Thermogemmata fonticola: one gene and its partner. The protein of the gene in region 1 binds, or shares a complex with, the protein of each later gene. Links are inferred from orthologs where the notes say so. Each region holds a gene or a part of one and is shown in the gene's direction. Other genes may lie near its edges.

Region 1 (8,365 bases):
GATGGTCTGCCCTGCTCGCCGGGCTTGAGTTACCTGCTGGCGCACCGATTCGATCCGCTCCACTACCAACGGCTTGCGGGGACCATTCATACCGACACTCATGATGTCACCTTAGAGTCATTGGCATCAGGACTCGATTGAGCATGATCTAAGTTATTCTGGGTTTGCGCTTCCAAAACCATCTGCAAATACGAACGCAATTCCCGCTGGTGCAATCCTAATTCCTGGGTGATCTGCAAGAGTGTAGCTTTAGCTTGCTCGTAGTTCTCATCTTCTGTCAGGATTTCCACTTCGACAAATGAGCCAACTTGGTATACATCGTCAAAGCAAATCTCGACGGGAAACCCCCGCCGTTGCAAGCGATAGACCTGGCGGCGTTTGGACACCGTAGCGACGTAGCGGAAGCCGAGGGCGATGAGAAAGTCCCGCGCCTGCCGGGCCGTCTCTTGGCCATTGGCCAAAGGCACCTCGATTTCCGGCCTGGTTTTCGTCTGCGAATCCCGCCGCGGACCCTTGTAAGTCAGGCGATTGGTCTCCCCAACACAGCGCAAGCGCAACGCCTCATCTGTCTTGCGGAAGTCCTTGTGCGGCGCGTTGAAGTAGTGGTCCGTCTCGATCCGTTCGCTTGGCTCCTCTGCCCCCCATTCCGCCAAGCGTTGGCGCAAGGCATCGGCATCGGTCAGGCGGTAGCGAATTTCTACTTCCAGCATCTGAGATACCTATTCACTGCATGCTTCATATTAACTTCAATAATAAGACCACAACACAATTATCCCATGAGAAATCTCTAGAATCTACACGGTATATCATCGTGTTTTCGACATTTAGTATCGAGCTATCTTCCTGGAGCGAGGCAGTAGGGTCTATATAACTCGTTCTCCTCCTGTTGTGTTCCCAGGCAGGTCCCTTATGGTGTCAGACCGATATGCCCCAGTGCCAAGCGCAGGAAGTGATCGGCCAGGGTGGCGCTGGCCTCATCGGCTTGTCGTTGCCAGGCTGCCCACTCCGTCTCGGACAGCTCCGGCGGGCATGGCGGCGTGCTAACCTCAAAGTAGGCCTTGGCCTTGGGTTCGGTGCCGCTGGGCCGCAGGCAGATCTTCCCTGTCATTCCCCTGTCACCTTGTAGGAGAAAGACGAGGAAGTTCCGAGCGGCGCGATCCGTGTCGCCCTGGTAGGGGCCTAAACGTCCCTGTTCATCGAGCAGGTCCTCGAAGCGCGAAACATTCCAGCCAGCGATGCGGGCCGGCGGCGAACGGCGCAGTTGATCCATCATCCGCTGCATCTGCTGCTTCCCCTCGACTCCCGTAAGGGCGATGTTGCGTAGCTCGTTGCGGAAGTAACCGAAGCGGCGATGCAGTTCTGCCAGCAGGGCTGGTAAGGTGGATTGGCGGCGCTTTTGGTCCAAGGCGGCTTCCGCGAGCAATAAGGCCGCTCCTGCCGAGTCCTTATCCCGGATTTCCGGGGTCACCAGTACGCCGTGGCTTTCTTCCGTGGCAATGACGAAATCTTCCAGGCTGCCGCGCACGTCGCCGTATTGTCCCGTGCTTTCCAAGCGTGCCAGTACATCCGCGTGGTATTTGAAACCGACCAGCAAGTCGTTGATCACCTGGGCACCGAAATGCTGGCCGATCCGGGTGATCAGGCCCGTCGTCACGAGCGTGGTGATGACGATGGGGGCGTTCGGCAGCGCTTCGCGGGAGGCGAGTTGCTCCAGTTTGAACCAGGTCAGCAAGGCAGCGATTTCCTGCCCTGTGAGGAAGTGGTACGGCGGTCCGCCTTCAGGCCGAGTACTGGCGAGACCGCCGAGGCGATCCGCATCCGGGTCGGTGGCGATGACCAGGTCGGCGGCGTGCTCGCGGGCCACCGCTTCCGCCCGATCCAGGCACTCCGGCACCTCCGGGTTCGGAGTTTTCGTTACGTTCGGGAATTGACCATCCGGTGTCATTTGCTCTGGCACAGGGATGGGGCGGAATCCTTGGGCTTCCAGCACTTCCCCGGCGCAGAAGGTGCCGCAGCCATGCAACGGCGTGAATACCACGCGGATTTCATCGAACCGGGGCGGCGGGATCAGCGACTGCTTGCGGCACAAGGCGATGTAAGCTCGGTGCGGGCCGTCGTCCAGGAAATGCACTTTCCCCTGGCGCACCGCCTCTTCCCACGGCATGTGCCGGATCACCCGTACTTGCTCGACGCATTCGCTCATGATCTGATCTTCCGGCGGCACCGGCTGGGCTCCAGCCTCGTTGTAAAACTTGCTCCCGTTGTCATCCGGAGGATTATGGCTGGCGGTCATGTTCAGCCCGCCGTGTGCCCGCAGGTGGCGGATGGTGAACGACAGCTCCGGCGTCGCCATGTAACGGGGTGAATCCGGTGGCAGAATGTGGACGTGAATCCCGTTGGCGGCATATACACCCGCGGCGTAATGGCAAAAATCCCGGCTGGACAGATGTAGCACCGGATTCGGCAACTGCGGGTTGTACACCCCCCGACGGTCCTCGAAGCGCCGCACGTCATAGGCCAGCACGACTTGCAATGGGCGAACATCTGGAAAGCGCTGGTGCAAATAGTCGCAATGCCCCTGGACCGAAGCGCCGAGCGTCCACAGATTCATCCGGTTCGGGCCGATTCCCACCGCACCCCGACGCCCGCCGGTCCCAAAGGGCAGGACCTGGTAGAAGGAATCCAGTAATAGGGACCAGCGTCCGTTTTCGATCAGCCACTGAAGCTGCGGCACGTAGGGGGCGAACTCCGGTTGTGTCAGCCATTGTTGCAAGTAGCCCAGAGCCTGCTGCCGCAGGGAATCATCCACCTCTAGCGAAGCGAAACCCGCTCGTGCGGCTTCGAGCCAGTCGTTCATGTTCGGCCCCTGTTTTTGCTCCCCAGAAAGGTCGCAAACACCGCTGATCCTAAGATACGACACGGCGCTAGTGCTGATAGAAGACACCGTTACTGATAGGATATGAGTAGAAACTGTTGGGGCATGCCGGGCGGCCACGATTCCGACGACGCGAGTGCTCTGTCTGGAACCGGGGGGATCGGCGCGGTCCGGCCCGCCCTCATCGGAAGCTGAGGTCACAGGTTCGGAGCCAGGCTAGGAGCGAGTGCGAGGTAGGATAGCGGTGAGTCGGTTGGAATATCGTTACGATGTGGTGGTCGTGGGAGCCGGGCATGCGGGCGTCGAAGCGGCGATGGCCTGCGCCCGGCTAGGATTGCGCACCTGTCTGCTCACCCTCAACGCGGACACGGTGGCGCAGATGAGTTGCAATCCGGCGATCGGCGGCGTGGCCAAAGGCCAAATCGTCCGGGAGATCGACGCTTTGGGTGGAGTCATGGGGCTGTGCACCGATGCCAGTACCATCCACTTCCGCATGCTCAACGCTTCCAAAGGGCCGGCCATGCATTCTCCCCGCGCCCAGTGCGACAAGAAACTGTACCAGTTCACCATGAAGCGCCTGGTGGAAGAACAATCCAATCTCACTCTCCGCCAGGAGTTGGTTGAAGGGCTGATCTTGGAGCCGTATCAGGACTCATCCACACCGGCCCGCCTGCGGGTTCGCGGCGTAGTTTGTCGGGGAGATACGCACTACTTCGCGGAGGCGGTGGTCCTCACCACGGGGACCTTTCTCAAGGCGATCATGCACACGGGCGAGGCCAAGACGCCGGGAGGTCGGGCCGGCGATGTCTCGGCGGAAAAAATGAGCGAAAGCCTCGCGAGCGCCGGCTTTGAACTGTCCCGCTTCAAGACCGGTACCCCTTGCCGGCTCAACGGGCGCACCATCGACTTTTCCCAGTGCCAAATCCAACCGGGAGAGACCCCGCGCCCCTTCAGCTTCCGGACGGAGCGCGTGACCCTGCCCCAACTTCCCTGCCACGCCACCCATACCACGCCGGAAGTCCATGAGCTGATCCGGGCCAATCTCCATCGCGCCCCGATGTACAGCGGCCAAATCCGCAGCCGAGGCCCGCGCTACTGCCCCAGTATCGAAGACAAAGTCGTGCGCTTCGCCGACAAAACCAGCCACACCATCTTCCTCGAACCGGAGGGTCTCAACACCTGGGAATACTACTGCAATGGGATTAGCACCAGTCTGCCGAAAGACGTGCAGGCGGCCATGCTCCGGCTAATTCCCGGCTTGCAGAATGCGGAAGTCATGCGCTGGGGTTATGCCGTTGAATACGACTACGCTCCCCCCACGCAATTGTTCCCGACGCTGGAAACCAAACGGGTCGCGGGGCTGTACTTCGCCGGACAAATCAACGGCACTACCGGTTACGAGGAAGCGGCGGCTCAGGGCTTGATGGCCGGGCTGAACGCCGCCCTCAAACTCAAGGGCCAGCCCCCGCTCATCCTCGATCGCAGCCAGGCCTACATTGGCGTCCTGATCGATGACCTGGTCACCAAGGGAGTTGATGAACCCTACCGCATGTTCACTTCGCGAGCGGAGTACCGCCTCATGCTCCGCCATGATAATGCGGACCGCCGGCTCACGCCCATCGGCTATCGCATCGGTTCCGTCGATGCCACGACGTGGGAGCGCTTGCAACGCAAAGAACAACGGATCGCCGAGCTGCAAGAGTATCTCCGCCAGCATTCCCACGACGGGATAACCCTAGAAGCCTGGCTCCGTCGCACGGAGATCACCTGGACCGACCTGTGCGAACGCCATCCCCCCTTGCGGGTCTGGGAACAATACCCAGAGGTGGTGGAGCAGGTATGCCTGGAGGCGAAGTACGGCGGGTATATTCAACGGCAGGCGGCGGAGATCGAGCGTTTCCGCAAGCTGGAGAACAAGGCCATCCCCCCGCATTTTGACTATTTCGCTGTGCCCCAGTTGCGTTACGAGGCCCGTGAGAAATTGAGCCGGATTCGACCAGCCAGTCTGGGCCAGGCAAGCCGGATCAGTGGCATCACCCCCGCCGACCTCGCAGTGCTGTTGTTTTATTTGGAATGAGTTGCTATGAGGGGTCCCGCACACAGGGAAACCGGGGTAACGGGCGCGGGTTCGTTCTCGGCTCAGCCGCCAAATACCCCACCCTACCCCGCCTCCCGTGGCGCGCATCGGCCCTCTTCCCCTCCCTCTTGGACCTATTCTTGGGAAGAGCGGCGATGGCTGTCCCCATCCTGACCTTGCCAAGTGGTCAGGGCCATGCTATCCCGCAAAAGTCGGTCCCCGGAGGCTATCCTCCTTGACAGGGGGCTGAACGGTTGGGCCAGACGGAAGGACCAACCCTGAGGTCCCTCCTGCACAGCCGGATACCCTTGGGTGCAGCCAAAATACACCAAACAGGCAAACTGGCGAGTTTGGATTGAGGAGGACCGATCAGGCTGCCGATAACAACAATGATCGACTCCGCGGGATAGGCTATGCTAGAAGACTGATAGAACTTGACGAACGAGGTAAGGTGAAGGTACTAGAGGTTCTGGCAAACCTGAAGGGAGTGAGAGGAAAATGGGGAGCGTGGCAGTCCGAGAGCGAAGCATGGCTGACTCTTGGGGCAATCCCGCTTGGCCGACATTTTCTCTCACGTTAGGATGCCATCAGAGACCGACGCGTCAGTGGGGCCAGACCTCGGATCGCCTCGCCTCACACGCCGTCCTGCCAGAGTGGCAAGAGAAAGTCTTGACCTCTGGCTCCTCATTTCGGGAATGCGGTAAGTTTTTGGGAAGGGATTCCGGTCCCCAACGGCAGTGACGCACGGACAGGGACCGCACAACGCCGGTCAAGCCGGCAAGGTGGGTTGACTATGAAGACTGTATTTACCACGGGAGAAGCTGCGAAAATCTGCAAAGTGTCCCAGCAAACGATCATCCGCTGCTTCGACAGCGGCCAGCTCAAGGGCTTCCGCGTGCCCGGTTCCAAGTTCCGGCGGATTCCCCGCGAAGCTCTGTACAAGTTCATGAAGGACCACGGCATCCCGACCGATGCCCTCGAAAGCGGCAAGCGCAAGGTCCTGCTGGTGGATGACGAGCCGGACCTGGTGGCGACCATCAGCCAGGCTTTGCAAGAGGATGGCCGCTTTGAGGTCCGCATCGCCTCCAACGGCTTCGATGCCGGCATGATGGTCAAGGAATATCACCCCGACATCATCATCCTGGACGTGATGCTGCCGGACATCAACGGACGGGAAGTCTGCCACCGCGTCCGCTCCGACCCCAACATGGAAGATGTGCGCATCATTTGCATCTCCGGCATGATTGAAGAGGACAAGGTCCAGGAGCTGAAACTGGCGGGTGCGGATGACTTCCTCGCCAAGCCGTTTGATATTGACGTCCTGATTGAGAAGATGTGCGCTCAGCTCGGAATGGAGTCGAACATGCTGGTGTGACCTTGTCTGCAAGGTGGGGAAAGCCGCAGGAGATGTACCGCTTCTGGATTCTCCTGCGGTAGCAGGCCTGAAAATGAACCTGCTCGCCCAATGGAACCTGTAGAGAACCAGTGGCTCCAAGGAAGGAGTGCCGCGTGCCTGGGATGGCGGTCGGGATGGCGGCAGCCAATCTCCCTTGGCTGTGCCCTCGAACCGACAATTTGATCGCTCTGGCGGACAAGCCGGAGACGCTTCCCCAGCGAGCTAAGCTGGACCCGGCCCTCGCCCTGCTTCTACTGCGCCTTGCTCCCAGCCTCTCGTTTCCGCAAAATTGGACCGTGGCTGAACTCGCTTCCCCGCGCTTGCCGGCTTGGGTTCTCGCTTACCTCCAGCGGCCAGCATGTGGCGTTCTCCCCTGGTCCAGCCATGCTTGGCAACGCCTGTGGCAATGGGCCTGTCAAGCGGCCCGACAGGCTGCGGCGGCGGCACGTCAATCCCGGCGGGTGTCTCCCTCCCAAGCCTATTTCGCGGCCCTCTTGGCGCCTTTGGGCTGGTATGCCGTCGCGGCCATTGACCCGCTGGCTCTCGGCGATGTCCTTCATGACCCGCAAGCCCAGCATGCTCCGCGGACTCGGCAACAGGCCACGTGGGGACTGGATCATGCCGCCATCGCCCGGCGTTTGGCCCTCCGCTGGAATCTACCTCCCTGGCTCTCCGAGATCGTGGGGAAACTCCACCTGCCCTCTTCCCTCGCCTCCCAATTCGCGGAGAATGGCGAGGTGCCGCCGCTGGTTCCTCTCGTGCAGTGGGCCTGGCGGGAAGTGGAACGGGCCGACCCTGCCGCCGCGGCGCTGGGTTTGACGCCGGAAACCGATACGGAGGTCCTGACCGTCACTTCTTCATCTGCGGATGGACCCCCCTTCGCTCCGAAGGCTCTGGCGGAGGGCGCTCCCCGGCTTTCAGACCCTGATGACGGTAAATCGTCACAATCCGAGAATCCTGCATGTCTGACCGCTGGCAGTACCGCCGATGACCCTTACCAAGTACCCCTTCTCTTGCCCTTGCTGCGGCAAGCGTTGGGCCACCGGCAGCAGCAGGGCGCGACGGTCATCGCCCGGTTCGAGAACGAGGTCGATCAACTCCACGCGGCATTGGAACGCGCCGGCCGCCAAGCAGCCTCCCAGCTCCAGCAAGCCAAATTGGCGGCCTTGGCAGAGTTCGCCGCAGGTGCAGCCCATGAGATCAACAACCCCCTGGCGATTATCACCGCGCAAGTCCAGAACTTGCTCCGCAAGGAGACAGACACTCAGCGCCGCGAAGCCTTCCAGGTCATCCTGAAGCAGTCCCAGCGTATTGCCGACCTGCTCAAGGACGTCATGACTTTTGCCCGTCCGCCGCGCCCGCAACGTAGCCCCGTCCCCTTGACCGAACTGCTTTTGGCTTTGCGGCGGGAACTGCATGAAGTGCTCCAGACCTCGCAGGTCCGCCTGGAAATCCAGGCCGATGATCCCGCATTGTGGTTGAACATTGACATTAAGCAGGTGCTGCAAGGCCTCGGGGCGGTTTTGCGTAATGCGGTCGAAGCTGCGGCGGCAGGGGGCTGGGTGCGGCTCCGCGTCGAAGCGACTCCGGCTTGGCTTCACATCCTCGTGGAGGATAGCGGGCCAGGGCTTTCGCCCGCCGCGGCAGAGCATGCTTTTGACCCCTTCTACTCTGGACGCGAAGCCGGGCGCGGGCGCGGCCTGGGACTGCCCCTCGCTTGGAGACTATTGCAGCAAAATGAGGGCAATCTCCGCTACGAACCCCTCCCAGAAACACCGGGTCGCTTCCGCATTTCCCTGCCGCGTTGTGTCGATCCGCCGGCTCTCCTGCGCCAATCGGCTTAGAATGTACATTCCCTGATCCCTCCGTCAAACTCGCTTTTCCCGCAAATCCCTCGGATGGGAAAGTGTGCCAGAAATCCAACACCTGGTGCGTTTCCTGGATTCTCGTTATCGTTAATGGGCAATCGGTTTCCCTCTTCTCGTAGGTGGGCAGCGATGGCCTGGCCTGGGCACCG
Region 2 (3,538 bases), 680 kb from region 1 along the record:
TGAAGATTCCCCGTCAGCATCTCCGTTTCCAGTTCAAATCGCAGGACAATATGGAGATTGTAAGTGACCTCATCGGCTTCTACACGGATCAAAGATGGGCGCACTTCATTGATAGCAAAGTAAAATGTCTCCAGTGATATGTCAGCAAGGGCGTGAGGGAATGTCTGTTGCAAGCGCGGGAAGAAATGTTCCCAGAAAGGCCGGCCCCTGCCGACCTGATTCTCCCACAGACGGGACTGGGATTCATGGATGCCCAGAGAACACGCTGTGCCCAGCGGGGTCCCGGCATGCTCTGCAGGAAGATGCATTTCATACAACGCGTGGCCTGTCTCATGAAGTACCCCAAAGAAAGCCTCGCTGAAATAACGCGGATTGTAGCGGGTGGTGATGCGGCAGTCCCCAGGCCCGATGCCGGTGCAAAAAGGATGAGCGGTGACATCCAGGCGCCCTTGGGAGAAGTCAAAACCTAAAGCTGCCGCGGCAGCCTCGGCGAAAATCCGCTGACGCTCGACAGGGTAATCCCGCCGCAGAATACTCGTATCAGGACGGCGAGCACTCTCCGACCAGCGTTGAATTAACGGGGTCAATTCCCGCGTCAAATGAGTGAAGAGCGAGCGAACTTCCTCGGTGGTCATCCCCGGTTCGTATTCATCCAGCAAAGCATCATAGGGATGGCCAGAATAGCCGAGAGCGTGGGCCTCCTCTCTTTTGAGGGAGACGATTCTCTCCAGATGCGGCTGGAATGCCTTATAGCGGTTTTGCGCTTTGGCTTCCTGCCAAACTTGCTGAGCGGCAGTCGTCACCCGCGCCAACTCCTCAACTAAAGCCGCGGGAACACGAATCGCTCGTTCATAACTGCGCCGCCACTCCCGGATATTTGCAGCCTCATCGGATTGTGGGTCCGCTGTCAGTGTCGAGGATTCCACCTGGGCGAGCCATTCTCCTACCTGCGGATCGGCCAGTTTCTGATGAGCCAGCGCCGAGAGATAGGCCATCTGCTCTCCACGCCAGCGTGCACCTTGCGGCGGCATATAGGTCTGTTGATCCCAACTCAGGAGAGCCGCACACGAATGGATGATACCGATTTCCTTCGACCGCCGTACCAGTGCGGCGTAGGCTTCAGTAGGCGTCATGGTGTTATCCTTTCTCGGTGTGTCCTCGAACTCGTGAGCGGCATCGTACTCTGGATTGTACGCAAAGAGGTCTCTGTATTCCTAAGATGTTTCCTCATATCATTTCTGGCCAGCTCTGTTTTTCTCTCTTGTTCCAAGGACAGATAGCGACAGCGAAGGAGAAGGGAGCAGAATATGATGACAATAGGGAGGATGGACACAATATCATGGCATTCGAAAAGGTTGATCTGCCGGACCCCGAAGATACGATCGTCGCGCTCAGTTCCGCTCCAGGAGCGGGGACGCGTGCCATTGTACGCCTCAGCGGCCCCGAGGCACACCATATCACAGCGGCCATTTTCCGGCCAACGGGGAGCGATGGTAGCATTAGCCCTACCCAGGCCGATCGCCGCAGGGTGATTCCCGGTTCTGTCTTTCTCCAAGGCGTTTCCGCGCCGTTACCCGCTTGGCTTTATCGCTTCTTTGCCCCCCGCTCTTATACTGGGCAAGATATGGCGGAAATTCACACCCTGGGGTCCCCACCTCTGGTCGAGCAACTCATCGCGGAGCTTTTGCGCGCAGGCGCCCGAGCAGCCCGGCCTGGAGAGTTCACTTTGCGTGCGTTTCTTGCAGGAAAAAAAGACCTGGCCCAAGCTGAAGCCATCCGTGCCGTCATTGAGGCCGATGATCAGAGCGATCTCCAGCGTGCCCTACAACAACTCGCGGGAGGGTTATCCGGACCGCTTCAGACATTACGCGACGACTTGCTGAACCTGTTGGCGGACCTGGAGGCCAATTTGGATTTCGTGGACGAAGACATCACGTTCCTCACGCCCCAGGAAGCGTTCCAGCGGATTCAAGATGGGATGGATCGCTTGCAGGGATTGTTACAGCAACTTCAAGGACGGCAGGTCGCGGGCCGGCTCCCCCGGATCGTTCTGGTGGGTCCTCCCAATGCGGGCAAGAGCAGTCTCTTCAATGCTCTCAGCGGTGCCCAAGCATTGGTGAGTCCTATGCCGGGTACGACCCGCGATTACCTGACGCACTGCTGCAACCTTGAGGGAGTCCGTGTCGAACTCGTCGATACAGCGGGTTGGCAACCGGCGGGGGACGGCATCGAAGAACAAGCGCAGCATCTGGCCCGTCAAGCGGCAGAACACGCAGATGTCATTCTCTGGTGTGATGAGAAGGGCGCCTTTCTTCCTCCGGATCACCCCCAATCGCCCGAAGCCTGGAGTTCGGCCATTGTCGTGCGGGTACGCACCAAAGCGGACTTGCCGACTGATACCCATCCAAGTCTGACCGCGGGCGCTTGGCCAGCGGATGTGGCCTGTTCCGTATTATCAGCGGAGGGATTGGGCCCGCTCCGCTTGCTCTTGCGCGAGAAGCTGGCCACGCGGCCTCCGTCTTCCCTGGCTCCGGGATCCAGCCGGTGTCAACATCACTTGGAAGCGGCTGTCCGGCACTTGCAAGCGGCGGCGGAACAGATTGTTGCTCAGGAACCGTTGGAATTTCCAGCGGCTGCTCTGCGCGCGGCCCTGCATCAGTTGGGTGAACTCACTGGGGTCGTCTATACCAACGAGCTGCTCGATCGCATATTCTCGCGGTTTTGCATCGGCAAGTAATTCCAAGGCGGGATAACCACCGCGGAAATGAACAACCTAGCTACTCCGTGCACTTCGGCTTTTCAGAAAGCGCAGAAACTGGTATGAACCGCTAGCGAACTCGTTGGAAGAGTACCCTCTTCGGGTAAAATTGGACAGGGTGTTTCACTCGCCTGCTGAGGATTGACCGTGTATCGCTTGCTCCTGTGTCTTCGCTATCTCCAGACGCGTTATCTGGCTTTCATTTGTATTGTGAGCATGATGCTGGGGGTGGCAACTCTCATCGTCGTCAATTCCGTGATGAGTGGTTTCAGTACCAAGTTGAAAGATCGACTTCACGGCATACTTTCCGATGTCATCATCGATACGACACGTATGGATGGATTTGTGAAATATGATGCTGTAGGTTATCCATTATTTGATGCGGATGGCCGAACGATACCGCTCACGCCAGATGAGATGATGAGTCTGATTCGCTCCAGTGCTGTGGCCTCTCACATCGAGGCGATGACTCCCACCATAGAAGTCTTTGCCATTTTGCGCTTCCGCTTTGGGATGGAAGAGCAAACAAAGCCGGTCCGTCTTATCGGTATCGATCCCGTGGGGCGGGCAGCGGTAGGCGGCTTTCGCGAGTACTTGGTACGGCAGAAAGGTGCGGAAAAACCCAGCTTCGACCTGTCCCCCGAAGCCCGCGAGCGGCACGAGCAACTGCGGCGCCATTCTCGCCTGTTCTCTCCTCCCTCCGGGGATGCCGCTTCGCCCGTCTTGTCCCCAGTGGGGGAAACGATCCCTCCACCGGACCCGCAGATGATGACCCAAGGC

What was found. Proteins that work in one complex are often made in the same cells at the same time.
Region 2: the proteins of mnmG (region 1) and H0921_RS03345 are in contact, whole or in part, in a solved structure (PDB 9HIP), measured with the Escherichia coli proteins. The link is inferred for Thermogemmata fonticola from one-to-one orthologs.

The regions. Positions count from the first base shown.
Region 1 is NZ_JACEFB010000001.1:248,067-256,431, forward strand. Bases 2,658-5,535 are described here. They hold mnmG (tRNA uridine-5-carboxymethylaminomethyl(34) synthesis enzyme MnmG), read left to right. Parts: upstream 2,658-3,119; coding sequence 3,120-4,952; downstream 4,953-5,535. Other genes in these bases: H0921_RS00925 (phospho-sugar mutase), read right to left, coding at 2,658-2,857. Outside these bases: panC (pantoate--beta-alanine ligase), read right to left, coding at 1-102; cyaB (class IV adenylate cyclase), read right to left, coding at 99-710; more of H0921_RS00925, read right to left, coding at 908-2,657; H0921_RS00935 (response regulator), read left to right, coding at 5,746-6,327; H0921_RS00940 (sensor histidine kinase), read left to right, coding at 6,471-8,192; H0921_RS00945 (ComF family protein), read left to right, coding at 8,346-8,365. UniProt on the Escherichia coli protein: NAD-binding protein involved in the addition of a carboxymethylaminomethyl (cmnm) group at the wobble position (U34) of certain tRNAs, forming tRNA-cmnm(5)s(2)U34.
Region 2 is NZ_JACEFB010000001.1:925,790-929,327, reverse strand. Bases 610-3,538 are described here. They hold H0921_RS03345 (tRNA modification GTPase), read left to right. Parts: upstream 610-1,339; coding sequence 1,340-2,737; downstream 2,738-3,538. Other genes in these bases: H0921_RS03340 (ABC transporter permease), read left to right, coding at 2,906-3,538; H0921_RS03350 (carboxypeptidase M32), read right to left, coding at 610-1,133. In the rest of the region: more of H0921_RS03350, read right to left, coding at 1-609. UniProt on the Escherichia coli protein: Exhibits a very high intrinsic GTPase hydrolysis rate. Involved in the addition of a carboxymethylaminomethyl (cmnm) group at the wobble position (U34) of certain tRNAs, forming tRNA-cmnm(5)s(2)U34.